DNA from 2 places in the Pseudarthrobacter sp. AB1 genome. Region 1 is predicted to be linked to the other one. Evidence: predicted binding sites of a transcription regulator. Region 1 holds the regulator's gene; the other holds the start of a gene.
The links. Region 1 encodes LexA, which represses DNA repair genes until DNA is damaged. Its sites were predicted from a motif close to TCGAACANNTGTTCGA; they were not measured.
Positions count from the first base shown of each region.

Region 1 (7,943 bases):
CCAGTTGAGGGCTGCCTCCAGCGGCGTGCCGTAGCTCGTCTCGCTGCCCGCCTCTCCCTGGACCAGCCGCACGGCCTGTCCGTTTACGACGTCGACGGCGGGCAGCAGTTCAAGAACCGGCAGATCGGTTGCGGTGGTCATCTCAAATCCTCTTGGGTGATGGGTTGCTCATGGAAACGGAACTGGTCATGTGTGGGGCTAGGTTCCAGGAAGCGTCAGCAGGTAGGCAGCCAGCAGCGCCATGCCGGCCAGGACGTAGAAGCCCACCTGGGTCCACATTGGTTTGTGCTGCTGCCTGAAGGACAGGGCGCCGCCCACCAGGACGCCGGCCAGGCCCATCAGGACAATCGACCACATCTAGGCGGCGTCCGTGGCAGCTGGCTTGCGAAGGCCGTCCACCCAGTTGCGTAGCAGCCGAGCACCGGCCTCGCCGGATTTTTCCGGGTGGAACTGGGTAGCGCAGAGCGGTCCGTTTTCCACAGCGGCGATAAAGCGCGCGCCGTGCTCTGACCAGGTCACCAGAGGTGCGGTCATCCGAGGCTGGATCACGTCGAAGTTCCACTCCTGGACACCATAGGAGTGAACGAAGTAGAAGCGCTGGTCCGCGACGCCGGCGAAGAGTTTGGATCCCTCCGGAACGTCCACTGTGTTCCAGCCCATGTGTGGCACTACCTCTGCGGGAAGTAGCTCCACCTTGCCGGGCCACTCCCCCATGCCTTCGGCTTCTGTCCCGTGCTCTACCCCGGCCTCGAACAGGACCTGCAGGCCCACGCAGATTGCCAGGACCGGCCTGCCCCCGGCCACGCGCCTGCCGATCAGGCGGATGCCGTCCACGGCCTGGAGCTCGCGCATAACAGTCTCGAACGCACCGACCCCGGGTACTACCAGGCCGTCGGCATTAAGTACGTGCTCGGGCTTGGAGCTGAGGATAACCTCGGCCCCGGCCCGCTCCAGGGCGCGCACGGCGGAGCGGACGTTTCCGGAACCATAGTCCAGGACGGTAACTGTGGGCTTGCCTTCGGGCGATACAGGCTTCAGGCCGGCGGCCGGATCGATGACGGCGCCATCCCGGAGTATTTGGCCGCTCACAAGGCACCCTTTGTGGACGGAATCCCCTCAACGCGGGGGTCGGGTTCGACCGCAGCACGCAGGGCGCGGGCGAAGGCCTTGAATTGCGCTTCCACGATGTGGTGCGGATCGCGGCCCGCGATGACGTTCATGTGGAGGCAGATGCCGGCATGAAGGGTGATGGCCTCAAAAACGTGGCGGGTCAGCGACCCCGTGAAGTGGCCGCCAATCAGGTGGTATTCCTGCCCGGCAGGCTCGCCGCCGTGCACCAGGTAGGGCCGGCCGGAGACGTCAACCACAGCGTGCGCCAGTGCTTCGTCAAGGGGCACGGTGGCCTCACCGAACCTGCGGATCCCAGCCTTGTTGCCCAAGGCGGTGCGCAGGACTTCCCCGAACGTGATGGCAACGTCCTCCACTGTGTGGTGGACGTCGATGTGGGTGTCACCGGTGGCCTTGACCGTCATGTCAATGAGCGAGTGCTTGCACAGCGCCGTCAGCATGTGGTCGTAGAACGGGACAGTCGTATCGATGTCCGATACGCCTGTGCCGTCCAGGTTGATCTCCACGAGCACTGACGATTCACTGGTGGCACGCTCCATGCGGGCGGTCCGGGGCTCGGCAGCGTTCGATCCGGTGGAACTCATGGTCATATGTCCTTAAGCGAAGTCAGAAATGCGTAGCGAAGGAAATGTGCCGGCGCGCGGGGGCGGCGGTACTTCAAGTTTAGGCTGGCAGCGTGGCCTGGCTGGCCAGGATGCGTTCCAGCGACGTCAGGAACGATGTGGTCTCGGTCTCAGTGCCTGCCGTGACACGCAGGTGGCCGGGGATGCCGACGTCGCGTATCAGCACGCCGTCGTCCAGCAACTGCTGCCAGACGTCATGCGGGTTGTCGAGGCCCCCGAAGAACACATAGTTCGAATCCGAGGCGGCAGGTTTGAGGCCCATGCGGGTCAGCTCCGAAACGATGCGGTCGCGCTGTTCCTTGATGTCCTCGACATCGGCCATCAGGGCAGCCCGGTGCTGGAGGGCGGCAAGGGCTGTTGCCTGGGTGATGGCCGAGAGGTGGTACGGCAGCCGAACCAGGCGGAGTGCGTCCGTAACCTCGGGGGCGGCGGCCATGTAGCCCAGGCGTGCACCCGCGAGGGCGAACGCCTTACTCATGGTGCGGGACACAATGAGGCGTTCCCTGCCGGGCAGCAGGGTCAGGGCGCTGCGCGTTCCATCGTGGGCGAACTCGTGGTAGGCCTCGTCAACGATCACAATGGTCTGGCTGGCCTCGCCGGCCGCGTACACGGCCTCCACAACATCCAGGCCCAGGCCAGTGCCGGTGGGGTTGTTCGGTGAGCACAGGAAAACGATGTTGGGCTGAAGCTCTTTGACCTGCAAGGCAGCCGATTCGGCACTGAGCCCGTAGTCATCGGCGCGCTGCCCAATAATGTACCCGGTGTCGGTGCCGCTGGCCAGGAGCGGGTACATGGAATACGTGGGCGGGAATCCCAGGGCCGTGCGCCCGGGTCCGCCGAACGCCTGGAGAATCTGCTGGAGGACCTCATTGGATCCGTTGGCTGCCCAAATATTGGTGGCATCAAGACCGTGGCCGAGGTATTCGGCCAGCGCTTCCCGGAGTTCGGTGAACTCACGGTCCGGGTAGCGGTTGAGTCCTGCCGCGGCCTCCGTCACGGCCACACTGATCGCGGCCCGGACGTCCGCCGGGACCCCATGGGTGTTTTCGTTGACGTTCAGCAGGATAGGTACATCCAACTGCGGGGCACCATACGGGGTTAGCCCGCGGAGGTTGGTCCGGAGGGGAAGTCTGTTCAGACGCTCTAGCTGGTCATTCACCTGAACAGTTTAGGTCCGAAGCAGACGGCCGGAAAATGTGACGGCCTGCGGCGGCACGTTCCAGAGCCTGGAGCCTCCCTACTTCGTGGGGACGAAGAGCTGCTGTCCGGGGACAACGCCGCCGGCGGAAAGATTGTTCAACTGAGCAATATCCGCGATGACATCACGGGGATCACGCTCGGGCGCAACGGTACTGGCGATGGCCCAGAGGGACTGCCCGGCCTGGACCGTAACCGACACAGTTGGCGTCAAGGACAGGTCGGCGGCAGAGTCGGAAGCCTTCGCCGGTGCGTTGAGGAAACCTGCCAGCGAAAGCAGGATTGCGGCCAGGATCACCAGCGGGATGCCAATGAGGACAATCCGTCCCCTGCGGGTCAGGCGCAGCGGCGGCAAAGATTCCCTGCGCTGCCTGGGCGTCGCACCCGAAGCCGGCAGGGGCCCGGACCACTGCCGCGCGGTGAGGTCCTGCACGGAAACGAACTGCGGACGCGAGTCCTGCGAAGCAGATATAGCTGACATGAAATGAGCCCTCCTGGACCATACTGTGCTGCCCGGCGCGTCCTCCGCGTCCACTTGCCGGTGCCGGCCTGGGCCGTCCATAAATTCGAGTATTCGAATCCGCAAGCAACGAGTAGAACACATGTTCGAACTTTGCTTCTTCATTTTTAGCACTTATCAACGAATATTGTCGAGACTCGCTAGAACAAATGTTTGAAAAAGCCCTGTGGCTGGCCTACGTTTGGATCAAAGAACAACCACCTCTGTAGTTGATCAGCAGGGTCTGACAATCAACTCCGACACCAGCCCCGGGGCGTTCCAGGCACCAGCGGCCGGAGCGGATCCGGGCAACCGAAAGGCATTGGCGAACATGGCAGCACCAGCCGCCGGGGGCAAGGCGACACCGCGCCGCCAGCCCCAACGGACCCCCAAGGGGCTCACCGCCCGCCAGAAAAAGATCCTTGAAACCATCCAGCGCTCGGTGAATGACCACGGCTATCCGCCGTCGATGCGTGAAATCGGCGACACCGTGGGCCTGGCGAGTTTGTCCAGCGTGACCCACCAGCTGTCGCAGCTGGAAAAGCTGGGATACCTGCGCCGGGACCCCAAACGTCCGCGTGCCATGGAGGTCCTCATGCCGTTGACGCTGGATGGCGGGTCCACTAAGTCCAAGGGGACTACCAAGCCCTCGGTCCTGCACGGCGTCGGCGGAACGGTCACCGAACTTCCCTCCGCCATGGACACCGCCATGGTGCCGCTGGTGGGCCGGATCGCGGCTGGCGGGCCCATCCTTGCCGACCAGGTGGTGGAAGACGTGATGCCACTGCCGCGGCAGCTCGTGGGCCAGGGTGAACTTTTTATGCTGCGCGTGGCCGGCGACTCCATGGTGGACGCTGCCATCTGCGACGGCGACTGGGTAGTGGTCCGCCGCCAGGCCGACGCCGCCAACGGCGATATCGTCGCGGCCCTGCTGGACGACGAAGCCACCGTGAAGACGTTCCGCCAGCGCGATGGACACACGTGGCTGTTGCCGCAGAACACGCAATACGAACCCATCCTGGGCGATCACGCCACAATCATGGGCAAGGTCGTCTCGGTCCTGCGCTCGCTCTAGGTCCCGAAGCGGGCCTCCACGCCCCCTCGGCCAGGACGAGGGCAAGCTACGGGACGGGGCCTGACTTTGCAGGACCACACAGTGTCCAGGTTCAGTCAGGCGCCCTTCCCGGCCAGCCTTTCCAGGGCAGCAAACGCTGTCTTGCGGTCCGTGGTGGGCCAGAACGGCGGCAGCGCGGCGCGGAGGAATCCGGCGTAGCGCTCGGTGGCAAGCCGGGAATCAAGCACGGCCACCACGCCTTTATCTCCGGTGGAACGGATCAGGCGGCCCGCGCCCTGGGCCAGGCGGATAGCCGCATGGGTGGCCGAAACCGCCATAAAGCCGTTTCCGCCGGCCTGCGCAACGGCGCGGGACCGTGCTGTCATCAGCGGATCGTCCGGCCGCGGGAACGGAATGCGGTCGATCACCACGAGCCGGCATGATCCGCCCGGAACATCCACACCCTGCCAGAGGGACATGGTTCCGAAGAGGCAGGTATCGGGCTCGTCCGCGAACTGCTTCACGAGGGCAGTCATGGTGGAGTCGCCCTGGCAGAGAATGCTGAGGCCGAGCCTGGGACGCATCGCCTCCGCGGCCTCCTCTGCGGCCCGGCGCGATGAAAAGAGACACAGGGCTCCGCCGCCGGACGCCCGGATCAGCGCTTCAAGTTCATCGAGTGCCTCCGGCGACGCCCCGCGGCCCGGCTTGGGCAGGTGCCCTGCGACGTAGAGGATCCCCTGCTTGGGATAATCAAACGGCGATCCGACGTCGATCCCGGTCCAGCTCGGCGCGCCCTCCCCCACGAGCCCCAGGCCGCCGGCGGCCGGTTCAAAGGCTGAGCCGATGGCAAGCGTGGCCGAGGTCAGCACCACGGTGTGGCCGGCGAACAGCCCTTCGCGGAGCTTTCCGGCTACGCTGAGCGGCGCGATGTTGACCAGGGCCGGCGCAGACTCGTCGGGCTGGGCATAGCCCTGTTGCGGGTCGAAGGAACTTGCGCGGGAAAACCACACCACTTCACGGTTCTCACGGGCCACAATGAGCCGTTCACACAGTTCGAGGATCAGCATCAGGCGTGAGCGCGCGAGCTGCCGCCCGCCGTCGGCCGTTTGGCTGCCGTCGCCCTTGGAATCAGAGAGTGCAGCCCGGCACGCCTCACGCAGCTGGTCCACGCAGTCCAGCTGTTCGTCGTTGAGGCCGTTGGGCAGCAGCCCGTTGGGCACCCCGGCCAGGGCGAGTTCCAGGTTGGCGGCAGCTGCGTTGAGGGCATCCACCGTGATGGCCGTGTGTTTGCGCGCGCCCGACGCGGCAGCGTGGACCATTGCCACGGAGAGTTGCCCCGACACGGCACCGGTGACGCGGTCCTGCAGTTCGTGGGCTTCGTCCACCACCACAACGTCGTACTCGGGGAGCACTGCGAGGCCTTCAAAGGCACTGACCGCGAGCATGGCATGGTTAGTGACCACCACGTCAGCCTCGGCGGCGTCGTGGCGTGCCAGTTCACTGAAGCATTCGGCCGCCATGGGGCATTTTTGGGCGCCCAGGCATTCCATGGACGTCACAGACACCTGCCGCCAGGCCCGGTCCGTTACCCCGGGAAGCAGTTCATCACGGTCGCCCGTGGTGGTCTTTTCCGCCCACTCCCGCAGGCGCACCACTTCCTTCCCCAGCTGGGACGACGGCCCGCCCAAGGCGGCGGCGAAATGCGGGACGCTGGTGTCCTCGCCGAGGGAGAACAGCTGGCCCTCGGCGGGTTCCTCAGAAGGGAACCCGCCTACGAGCTTATGCTGGCACACATAGTTGGAGCGGCCCTTGACAAGGGCCACCTTGACGGGGCGATCGAGGGCGGGCGTGATGGTCTTCAGCAGCCGGGGAAGGTCGCGCCCCACAATCTGGGTCTGCAGCGCAAGCGTGGCTGTGGACACGAGCGTGGGCTTGTTGCTCACGAGCGAGTGCGCAATAAGCGGAATCAGGTAGGCCAGCGACTTTCCGGTCCCCGTTCCGGCCTGCACCAGGAGGTGGTCGCCGCTTTCGATGGCTCTGGCCACCTGCCTTGCCATCTCGTGCTGGCCGCTGCGGCTTTGACCGCCCATGCCGGTTACGGCGCGGTCGAGCAGTTCGATCACGAACTGCTCGCCGGCCGTACCTTTGACTTCCCCTGCCACAACCTCAGTCATGGTTGATGAAGGATTCCAGTTCAGCCGCAAGGCCTTCCCGCACCATCACCAAAGCACGGGTACCGTGTTCGCCGTGTTCCAGGCTCAGGATCTCGGCGTCGGTCTCGTGCAGTTTGCTGATCAGGTCACCGCGGTCGTAGGGAATAAGGAGCTCCAGCTTCACGCCGGGCCGGGGAATCCCGTCACTGATGGCCTGCAGCAATTCGGCGATCCCCTGGCCGGTGCGGGCCGATACCACCACGTGGCGCGGCTCGCGCTGCTTAAGGCGCTCCACCACAAACGGATCAGCGGCGTCGGCCTTGTTCAGGACTATGATCTCCGGCACCTTGCGGGCATCCACTTCGCTGAAGACCTTGCGGACTGCAGCAATCTGGCCCTCCGGGTCCGGATGGGACACGTCCACCACGTGCAGGATCAGATCCGCGTCAGCCACTTCCTCCAGCGTGGAACGGAAGGCCTCCACCAACTGTGTGGGCAGTAAACGCACAAAACCCACGGTGTCCGCCAGGGTGTAGCCGAGGCCATCGGAGGTTTCGGCCTTTCGCACGGTGGGATCCAGGGTGGCGAACAGTGCGTTCTCCACCAGCACACCGGCATCGGTCAGCCTGTTCAGCAGCGAAGACTTCCCGGCGTTCGTGTATCCGGCAATCGCAACGGAAGGGACTGAATTACGACGGCGGTTGGCCCGCTTGGTTTCCCGTGCCGGCTTCATCGCCGCAATCTCGCGCCGCAGTTTGGCCATGCGCGTCCGTATCCGGCGACGGTCCAGTTCGATTTTCGTCTCACCGGGTCCGCGCGAACCCATGCCGGCGCCGGCGCCGCCCACCTGGCCACCGGCCTGGCGGGACATCGATTCACCCCAGCCGCGCAGGCGTGGCAGGAGGTACTCGAGCTGCGCCAACTCCACCTGGGCCTTGCCCTCACGGCTCTTCGCGTGCTGGGCGAAGATGTCAAGGATCAGCGCCGTGCGGTCAATGACCTTGACCTTGACGATGTCCTCAAGGCTTCGGCGCTGGGACGGCGCCAACTCGGCATCCACCACAACCGTGTCAGCCCCGGTGGCCATCACGATTTCCTTGAGCTCAAGGGCCTTTCCGGAACCGAGGAACGTGCCCGGGTCCGGTTTGGCACGGCGCTGCACCATACCGTCCAGGACCTCCGAGCCTGCTGTTTCAGCAAGGGCGGCAAGTTCACGCAGGGAATTTTCCGCGTCCGCCAAGGTGCCTTCGGACCATAGCCCGGCCAGGACCACACGTTCGAGCCTCAGC
Region 1 covers NZ_PZKO01000007.1:43,315-51,257, forward strand. Annotated here, with positions in the region: gene priA (bifunctional 1-(5-phosphoribosyl)-5-((5-phosphoribosylamino)methylideneamino)imidazole-4-carboxamide isomerase/phosphoribosylanthranilate isomerase PriA) at 1-141, opposite strand, end outside; gene DAD99_RS01635 (hypothetical protein) at 199-357, opposite strand; gene hisH (imidazole glycerol phosphate synthase subunit HisH) at 358-1,089, opposite strand; gene hisB (imidazoleglycerol-phosphate dehydratase HisB) at 1,086-1,712, opposite strand; gene DAD99_RS01650 (histidinol-phosphate transaminase) at 1,792-2,910, opposite strand; gene DAD99_RS01655 (LysM peptidoglycan-binding domain-containing protein) at 2,989-3,429, opposite strand; gene lexA (transcriptional repressor LexA) at 3,779-4,522, shown strand; gene DAD99_RS01665 (ATP-dependent DNA helicase) at 4,618-6,675, opposite strand; gene hflX (GTPase HflX) at 6,668-7,943, opposite strand, start outside.

Region 2 (7,943 bases), on a different contig from region 1:
CGCCGCTTCCCGGCGCTAGGGGCGCGGCGCAGAGCTGTCCACCGCAAGTGCGTGGCCGGAAAACCTATATTGGAGGTGAACGAGGATTTGGGGGAAGAATTTTGGCCGCATCACAGGCATGTTCTACTTCGGACTGCTCGGGGCAGGCTGCATACCGTACGACGAGCAAGCCTGCATGGTGCCTGAAGTGCATTGAGGGGATTTTGGAACAGGGTGGCCTCAAAGCCATTGAGCCGTTTCCCGGGCGCGATGCCTGGTGGCTGACAGAGTGCCTGAAATGCGGGGTCTCGGCCCACTACAAGTTCACCTACGTCACGGATAAGAACGCGGAGAAAGAAAAGACGTGCCGCGCCTGCCACTGGAAAGAGTGGGCAGCGTACGCCCGGAAGCTCAATCCTCCAGATGCCTTCGAAGTTATGCTCCGGACCATCCTGCGCGCCGGCAAGCCGGTCATGATCCTGCACCTGCTTCCCGAGCCCGAAGGCCAGCAATTTCTTGATGCTCATTGGTGGCCCGGGGAGAGGCTCAAAGCACACTTGGATCGCCACGGCTATGACTTCATCTCCAACACCGTCGAGTTCAACGACGGAATGGACCCCGTCGTGGGTAAATGCCGGAGATGCGGCAGAATCACAGCACAGCGGCTCAGCGACTATGGCTGGGGTTGTACATGTAAGCAGAACAAGCGGTCAACGACGCCGGGGGCAAAAACAAGCGGCCGGCAGCTGCTTGTCGATTCCGATAGCCCCGCCCTGTCGTGGTGGGACCACGAGAACAACGACGAGGCCGCCTTTCAGACGGTCACGCTGAAAGCGACGCGGGCATGCAATTGGCGCTGCCCCAGCTGCGGACACCGTTTCCCGGAGAAGGTTAACGAGATGACCGCGCAGAGGCCTTCCTGCCCCGTGTGCGCAGCCGCCAGACGTGCTCAGTGGAACGAGGAATATGAGCGCTGGAAGGTCACTCCAGTCGCTGACGTTCCAGAACTCGCAGCGGCATGGGTCGATGGGGATGACCCGTCCCAGGTGATGGTGGTGGGCAGCAGCCACCGGCCCCTACGAAAGTTCAGGTGTCCCCAGGGCCACGCGTGCAGCCTCGTGCCGCTGACCTTCCTCCAGTCTGGCTGCCCCAGCTGCAAAGCGGCGGAGACCAGGAAAGCCAAGCGCTCCATGGTGGCAGACATACTGCCGGAAATAGCGAGCCAGTGGCATCCGACACGCAACGGCAAACTCGCCCCGCAGACAGTCTTTTGGGACTCGAAGCGCACTATTTGGTGGGTCGCCGACTGCTGCGGCCATGAGTGGGGGGCCACCCCCAGGGACCGGGACAAGTATGACCGTCTCCGCTGTCCGCGCTGTGAGACCAAGCTGGGATCTCTGGCATGGCAGGACCCCGGGTTGGCAGCCGAGTGGAGCGACGCCAACCCGGTGACGGCGTGGGAAGTCAGGTCGTACGGGAAAACAGACTTCGTTCCTGAATGGATCTGTGCGATCAACAATGCGCATGTCTGGCCAAGCTCCCTGGCCGGGCGTTCCAATGGATCGGGCTGCCCTGAATGCAAAAAGGTGGGAAAGTCCAAGGTTGAGCTCGCCCACCATGCGGCTGCGGAAGCTGCCTTCTCTGGCGCCCGGTCCGGGGCAATCCTCCGTGACTCTGTATTCCAGACCAGAAAGTCGTGGTCTGCCGACATCAGCGCGGTGGTAGGTGGCCACACCTTGGTGATCGAGTACGACGGCGCGTACTGGCACCGCCCTCCTGCGAAGGTCCTTGTCGATGAATACAAGACACGGGACTTGTTGGCAGCCGGCTACCTCGTGGTGCGGCTCCGGGAAGACGACTTGATCCCGCTGGACATCCAGCATCCAAACTACGGGGAAGTACGCGTCTACTCAGCGGCACCGAAGCCCCACGACGTGATGATGAAAATCCAGGAGTGGCTCGTCCCACTGGTGTCCGCCACATAGACGACCTGGTGATCTCTCGTCAGCGGCCCAGACCCTGGACCCCCGCACCGGTCGTATACTTTTAATCGAAGACATATTCACATGTGTATAAGCCTGTGGAGAACATAGTTTCGAAATCCCCGGGAGGTAGTGGTCGATGAGTGCTGTCGTTGTCGCCGCTCTGGACGTCTTTGTGACCGGCCTTCCGGGGCCCTTGTACTGTTCTGTTGCTGTGCCGGCTGGCTTCCCTTCGCCTGCCCAGGACTATTTCACCGGCCGCATCGACCTGAACAAACACCTCATCAACGACATCACCAGCACGTTCCTGGTGAGGGTGTCCGGACACTCTATGGACGGTGCTGGTATATACGACGGCGACGAACTGGTTGTGGACAGGTCGCTGACCCCTGTGGACGGCAACGTCGTTGTCGCGATCATCGACGGGGAGATGACCATCAAGAGGCTGCGGCTGGAGCATGGCTGCGTGCGGCTGGCTGCCGAGAATCCCGCCTATCCTGACGTGGTTATTCCGGAGCTTGCCGAGCTCAGCGTCTGGGGCGTTGTTACCCGCTGTCTCCATCGACTCTAGGGTCACGTCTGATGCAGGATCTTCCTGGCGGCCGGGTGGAGCGGACAGCCCTCATTGACGTGAACTCGTTCTACGTCTCGTGTGAGCGCGCCTTCGACCCGAAGCTGGACGGCAAACCGGTTGTGGTGCTGTCCAACAATGATGGCTGCGTTGTCGCCAGATCCAATGAGGCCAAGGCCCTGGGCATCGAAAACGGCGACCCCTGGTTCAAGCTCAAGGCGGATCCCAGACTCAGGGGTCTCATTGCGAAATCCAGCAATTACGAGCTCTACGGAGATTTGAGTTCCAGGGTCATGGAGCTCATTGGCCGCTACAGCTATATCGTCGAGGTGTATTCGATCGACGAGGCATTCGCCATGCTGCGCGGAGAGCCGCAGGAATTGGAGCGCATCGGGCGGGAGATCAAAACTGCCGTGGCCAGGCACGTAGGTCTGCCGGTCTGTGTCGGGATTGCCCCCACGAAGACCCTGGCCAAGTTCGTGAATCGGGTTGCGAAGCAGAACCCTGCCCTCGGCGGGGTATGCAGCTACGACACGCTTGCTGTGCCTCATCGCGACCACATCATGGCCCGGGTGCCGGTGACCGGCATCTGGGGGATCGCCGGTCGGCTCGGGAAGAAGCTCAACGCCCTGGGGATCTTCACGATCGCTGACCTGAAAGCCACGGACCCGGTCGTCATGCGGAAGAAGTTCTCGGTGCTGATGCAGCGCACGATCATGGAGCTCAACGAGATCCCCTGCATCCCGCTGGAGACCGAGATCGCCAGTAAGAAGCAGCTGATTTTTTCGAGGTCCTTCTCCAAGCCGGTAACCTCGGCGGCCAGGATGCACGAGGTGATGGCGATCTACGCCCAGCAGGCCGCCATCCGGCTGGCCAAGGACCATCAGCAGGCCACGCTGATGTCGTCCTTCGCGGGCACGTCACACTTCAATGAGCGATTCTCCTCGTTCCCGTCTGCGACAGTGAAGCTGCCGGCGCCGACGGCAGACCCGGTGATCCTGACCAAGGCGGCAGTGTCCGCCTTGGAGAACCGGATCGTGGACGGGGTGCCGTACGCCAGGGCAGGGGTCATGCTGACAGAGCTGTCACCGGCCGGCGCCGCACCGCAGCTGCCCGTATTTGCCACCGCCCACGAGGAAAAACACATCGGGGCCCTCCTTGGCGACATTATGGACCGATTCGGAACTGGGTCTATCGGCCTGGGCCGCGCCGGGATGGTGGAGGCGCCCGACTGGGGCATGCGGCGCGAGGCCCTGTCACCGCGCTACACCACGGAGTGGGCCGAACTGCTTGTCGTCAGAGCTGCCTGAAGCTATACCAGTGGCAAGTCCAACAGGGTGTTGGACTTTTGCTCGCAGGACTCTTTCTGGAGCCGGCACTCATCCTCGCGGGATACGCTCCTTCAGATCCCGGTACGTGGCATCGGCCATTGCGGGATTGAGTTGTGTACCGTCAAGCCATGGTCTACTCGCTGGATACAACTGAATCTGAAGAGGACGAACGGGCTGGATTATGGCTCATCCAGCAAGCTGGGCACCGTGTAGAAGCGGTCCTGAATGGGCCGGATCTACAAGATCCCGAGAAGGGCAGTCGGCTTGCCGCCGTCGATGCGCTCACTCCATATCAGCCGATGTCCAATCAGCTCTCCATCTTTCACATGGTTGCCCTCGACAACCTGCGGGCGGCCGTCAAGTACATCGAGAAAGCCAATGATGTTCCCATGACGGCCCTTTATTCGATGATCCGGTCTGCCGTGGAAGCATCGTCTTATGGGCTCTGGCTGCTGGGTGCCGGCAGAGTCGACAAGCAAGCCTTCCTCTCGCTTCGCATCTCGTACGAAAACAATGAAGACCTCGCCAACCTCGGCAAGGTCTTCGGGCCAAAGCAGGGAACAGGCGGCAACGTCCGCAGGCGGTTGCTGGAGCTTCAGCAAGCCATTCCCGCCTACCGGAACAGGGACCTCACCGCGCGGTCAACAACAACTGACGTGGTTTCTGCTGCGGACAAAGCAGTGTCTACCAGAGTTAGTTTCACCGGTCTCCAGGTGTGGAAATCGTGCAGCGGCCTTGCTCATGCGAACAGTGCTGTAATGCCCGTGATCCTGGAGCGGAAGTTCGCCGGCGATGTTGAAAATGGCAAGATGTTCCGTCTCACTTCGCGCATCAGCGTTCTGGGTGGCTTCCTGACCGCGGGCGTCGAAAATCTTGAGACGCTACGAGCCCTCTACCAGGGCGCGACAGAGGCACCAAGTTGGGTAAAGAACACCTAGTCTCTGTCCGGCCCTATCGCGAGAACGTCTGGAAGAAGCGGACTTTCAGCGTCGTTCAAGCGTCTTGGGCGCGCATAACCGCATTCGGCCAGGGCGACTGCGATCTTCAGTGGCATGAACCCGGGCTTGCTCCGCAGTTGCTGCAAAGGAGCCTCGAGACTTGCAGCATGAGGGCTCCGACCAGGGGGCGCCCAGACCGAAAGCATCGCGGTGACGCAGGACCCACGACCCAGGACCTGTGCTGGGCGTAGTTGTCGATGGTGGCTTCAGTGGCCAGGAGTTCCATCGGCTCGGCTCTGCACCTTCAGCAAACTCTTTTTTGACATGTTTGCCTCCGTTGCCCAGAACGAGCGCTCACGCTTGTCCGAAAGAACGAAAGAACGAAAGAACGAAAGAACGAAAGAACCAAAGAACGAAAGCCGGGTGGGCGGCAGCGAGAAAGTCCGGGGCCGCTTGTGCGGCCGTCCCGCTCATGACATCGGGAAGACTGGAGACCCCCGGCCAGTTGCGCCCTGAATGTGTAACTATCGGTCCATGCCCGGCGGACTTCGCTGCCATCGACGAGAGCGTGCACGCCCACTGCCCGGAAGTAGGAACCGGCCAATGGGTGGACGAATTCGGCCGGGTCATTGAGGGACCCACTCAAACTGTACTGAACCCGCCAGGAAACCGTGCAGGAGAGCGGCGGAAGTATGGGTTTCGAGATACCAGCCGAACACGAAGGCGAACCGCGCGTGGCGCCTCGGCCGCGGAGTAGCCGGCCTCGGCCTCGGCGTCTTTCTCACTACAGGACCGGTAAGTGACGGGATTGCCGGTTTCGTGGGAGTTATATTCTGCGCCGGCGGCCTGGCTTCGCTCGCGGGCTTGATCCCTAGTAAATACCGATGGTGGTGAGTCGCGTTGCCGGTAAACGCGAGAATTAATCGGCACTGCTGCCGCCGGCCAAATCTGGGGAACCCTCAGCGGAGAATGGCGGCGACGGCGGCGTGCGGCCGCTTACCTGAATCCTGGCCCGTTTCGACGTCGATCACGTCGAACCCCGATTCGCTGAGCAGGTGTCGCATCTGCTCAACAGACCAGTAGTAAGCCGTCGTGACCGCATGCTCAAAAGGCTGGGCCGCCGCGCCCTCGAAGAATCCGATGAGCAGATGTCCTCCATGGGCCAGAGCGCGAGCGATCTCCGAGAGAATCGCAGGCAGCTCGGCAGGGTGAACGTGGATGAAGGAGTACCACGCGAGCACCCCGTGCAGAGAGCCGTCTGGCACGCCGAGATCCCGGAGCGAGGCGACCCGGTATGAGACGCTCGGAAAGCGTGCTCGCGCGCTGTCGATGAACTCCGGAACGAGGTCGAGGCCCTGCACTTGCACGTCGTTCCGCTGCAGGAAATCAGTCCAGTGGCCGAGACCGCAACCGACGTCGATCACCTGGCCGTCGATTCGTTCTGCCCATCGTTTGATGCGTTGCCGATCCAGTTCATGCATGTCCTCGACGAAGCCAAGAAGGCTCGTGTACTCGGCAGCGCATGCCCCGTAGGCGGCTCGCACATACTCATCAGTCACGCTGGCGAGCCTACTGGAAGGAAACGGCAGGTCCCGTAGATAGGCTGACCGGATGAGTGAGGATGCGTTAGACGCCTAGCCCGAAATCACTTCGGACTCCACCTCCCGGTCACGGGGATCGGGAAGGCTATCAGGAAGCAGGTCTGCATCATCCGGGTGGTGGAAGATCCAGCGGCGGGCGTTGGCGATCGTGTGGTTGTTGAAAAAGTGAGCCATCTTGGTCGAAGGATTCTGCTCATGGTCATACTTCCCGCTGACGACGTCCTCCAGCAGCTCCTCCAAGGGCTTCTGAGTGTCTTCTTCGGCCAGGGCCATCGGATTGGCCAGCAGAAGACCGACTTCCCTGGTGAGAGGGACGGTGATTCCCCAGGCGGTCATCAGACCCACCCCGGAATACGCATCCTCGAATTCCGGGTTCGGCACGAGCGCCACGGGAGTGTCGCACGTCAGCAGCTTCCTGCTGCTGAACCTGATCAGGACCCATGGCCGGCCCACGAAGTAGCGTACCAATTCCGGAACGAGTTCGAGCATGTGGTTGATGTGGCCTGCCGACGTGGTTTTCGCGGTCAGCCCATCGGGCTGGGATGCCTGTTCCAGCAGCCGGCGCACGATGTCGTCATCGACTGGCTTGCCACCCGATTTGGCCAGTGTGTTCCGGATACCGTCCGCACCCAGCTGTGAAATCACCTTGGACAGCAGCGTTGTGCTGATCTGGTCCAGCGAGATCCTGGTGTCTGGGCCCCGGAGAAACTGGAAGGCCAGGAAGGTGCCCAGGATCTCGCGATCCTCGAGGGTCAGCGGCCAGGTACCGGACACGGCCTTCTTGATCACCGCTGATGCGTCACCTTCCAGATTGGACAGCTCCTTCTCAAAGACGTCGGAGCCGTCTGGGTGGCCATCGAGGGAGTAGAAGTTCTTCCGCACGGTCGCATCGCTTGTCGGAACCACCAGGCGTCGTCCATCGTCGAGACTGGCTGCGCCGATTCGTGGTCTCTTGTCCGAAGATGCGAAGCCCTTCAGGTAGAAGTTTGGAACCGTGTGATGCCGCTTGCTGACCTCCACCTGACTGAGCCTTCCTTCCGTTACGCGCGTCTTCACCGCGGTAGTGCATGTTGAGGGACTTAAACTTAGGCTGCTGGTTGCAGCGCCGGGAAGTATCCCCGGCGAGGGTCAGTCGCAAAGTGCAAGCGCGGCATCAATGACCGGGCTGATGTCGATTTTCAGACCGGCGACGTCGGGATGCGGTGCCCAGATTGGATCAATGTCGGGATGGCTGCTGTGGTCCTTGGCTGTGCCATTGAGTGCGTAAGTCTTACCCCCTGGGGCGTCGAGAAAGACCGCCTTGAGGCGGCGGCCGTCCACGGTGATGGCCTGACAATGGGCCTCAACATAAGGAACTGTCAGCGGCCACTTATCTCCGAAATCGGTGCTGACAAGAAGACCCGGGTCATTGGCTACGGCAGAGGGCACCTCAACGGTGGGCTGTGCCTTGGCAGATGCTAGTGCATAATCTGCGCATGTCCCGTCCTGTGGTTTGCCCAGGGCGACCGCAGGAAAGCTGACCACGACGTAGCCGGCGTTCC
Region 2 covers NZ_PZKO01000067.1:127,993-135,935, forward strand. Annotated here, with positions in the region: gene DAD99_RS18815 (zinc-ribbon domain-containing protein) at 204-1,964, shown strand; gene DAD99_RS18820 (LexA family transcriptional regulator) at 2,101-2,532, shown strand; gene DAD99_RS18825 (Y-family DNA polymerase) at 2,544-3,842, shown strand; gene DAD99_RS18830 (hypothetical protein) at 3,992-4,801, shown strand; gene DAD99_RS18835 (class I SAM-dependent methyltransferase) at 5,761-6,360, opposite strand; gene DAD99_RS18840 (DUF4238 domain-containing protein) at 6,436-7,422, opposite strand; gene DAD99_RS18845 (DUF2511 domain-containing protein) at 7,531-7,943, opposite strand, start outside.
Region 2: a site for LexA is predicted at 2,030-2,045, ahead of DAD99_RS18820 (LexA family transcriptional regulator). Genes of this name have one in related genera too.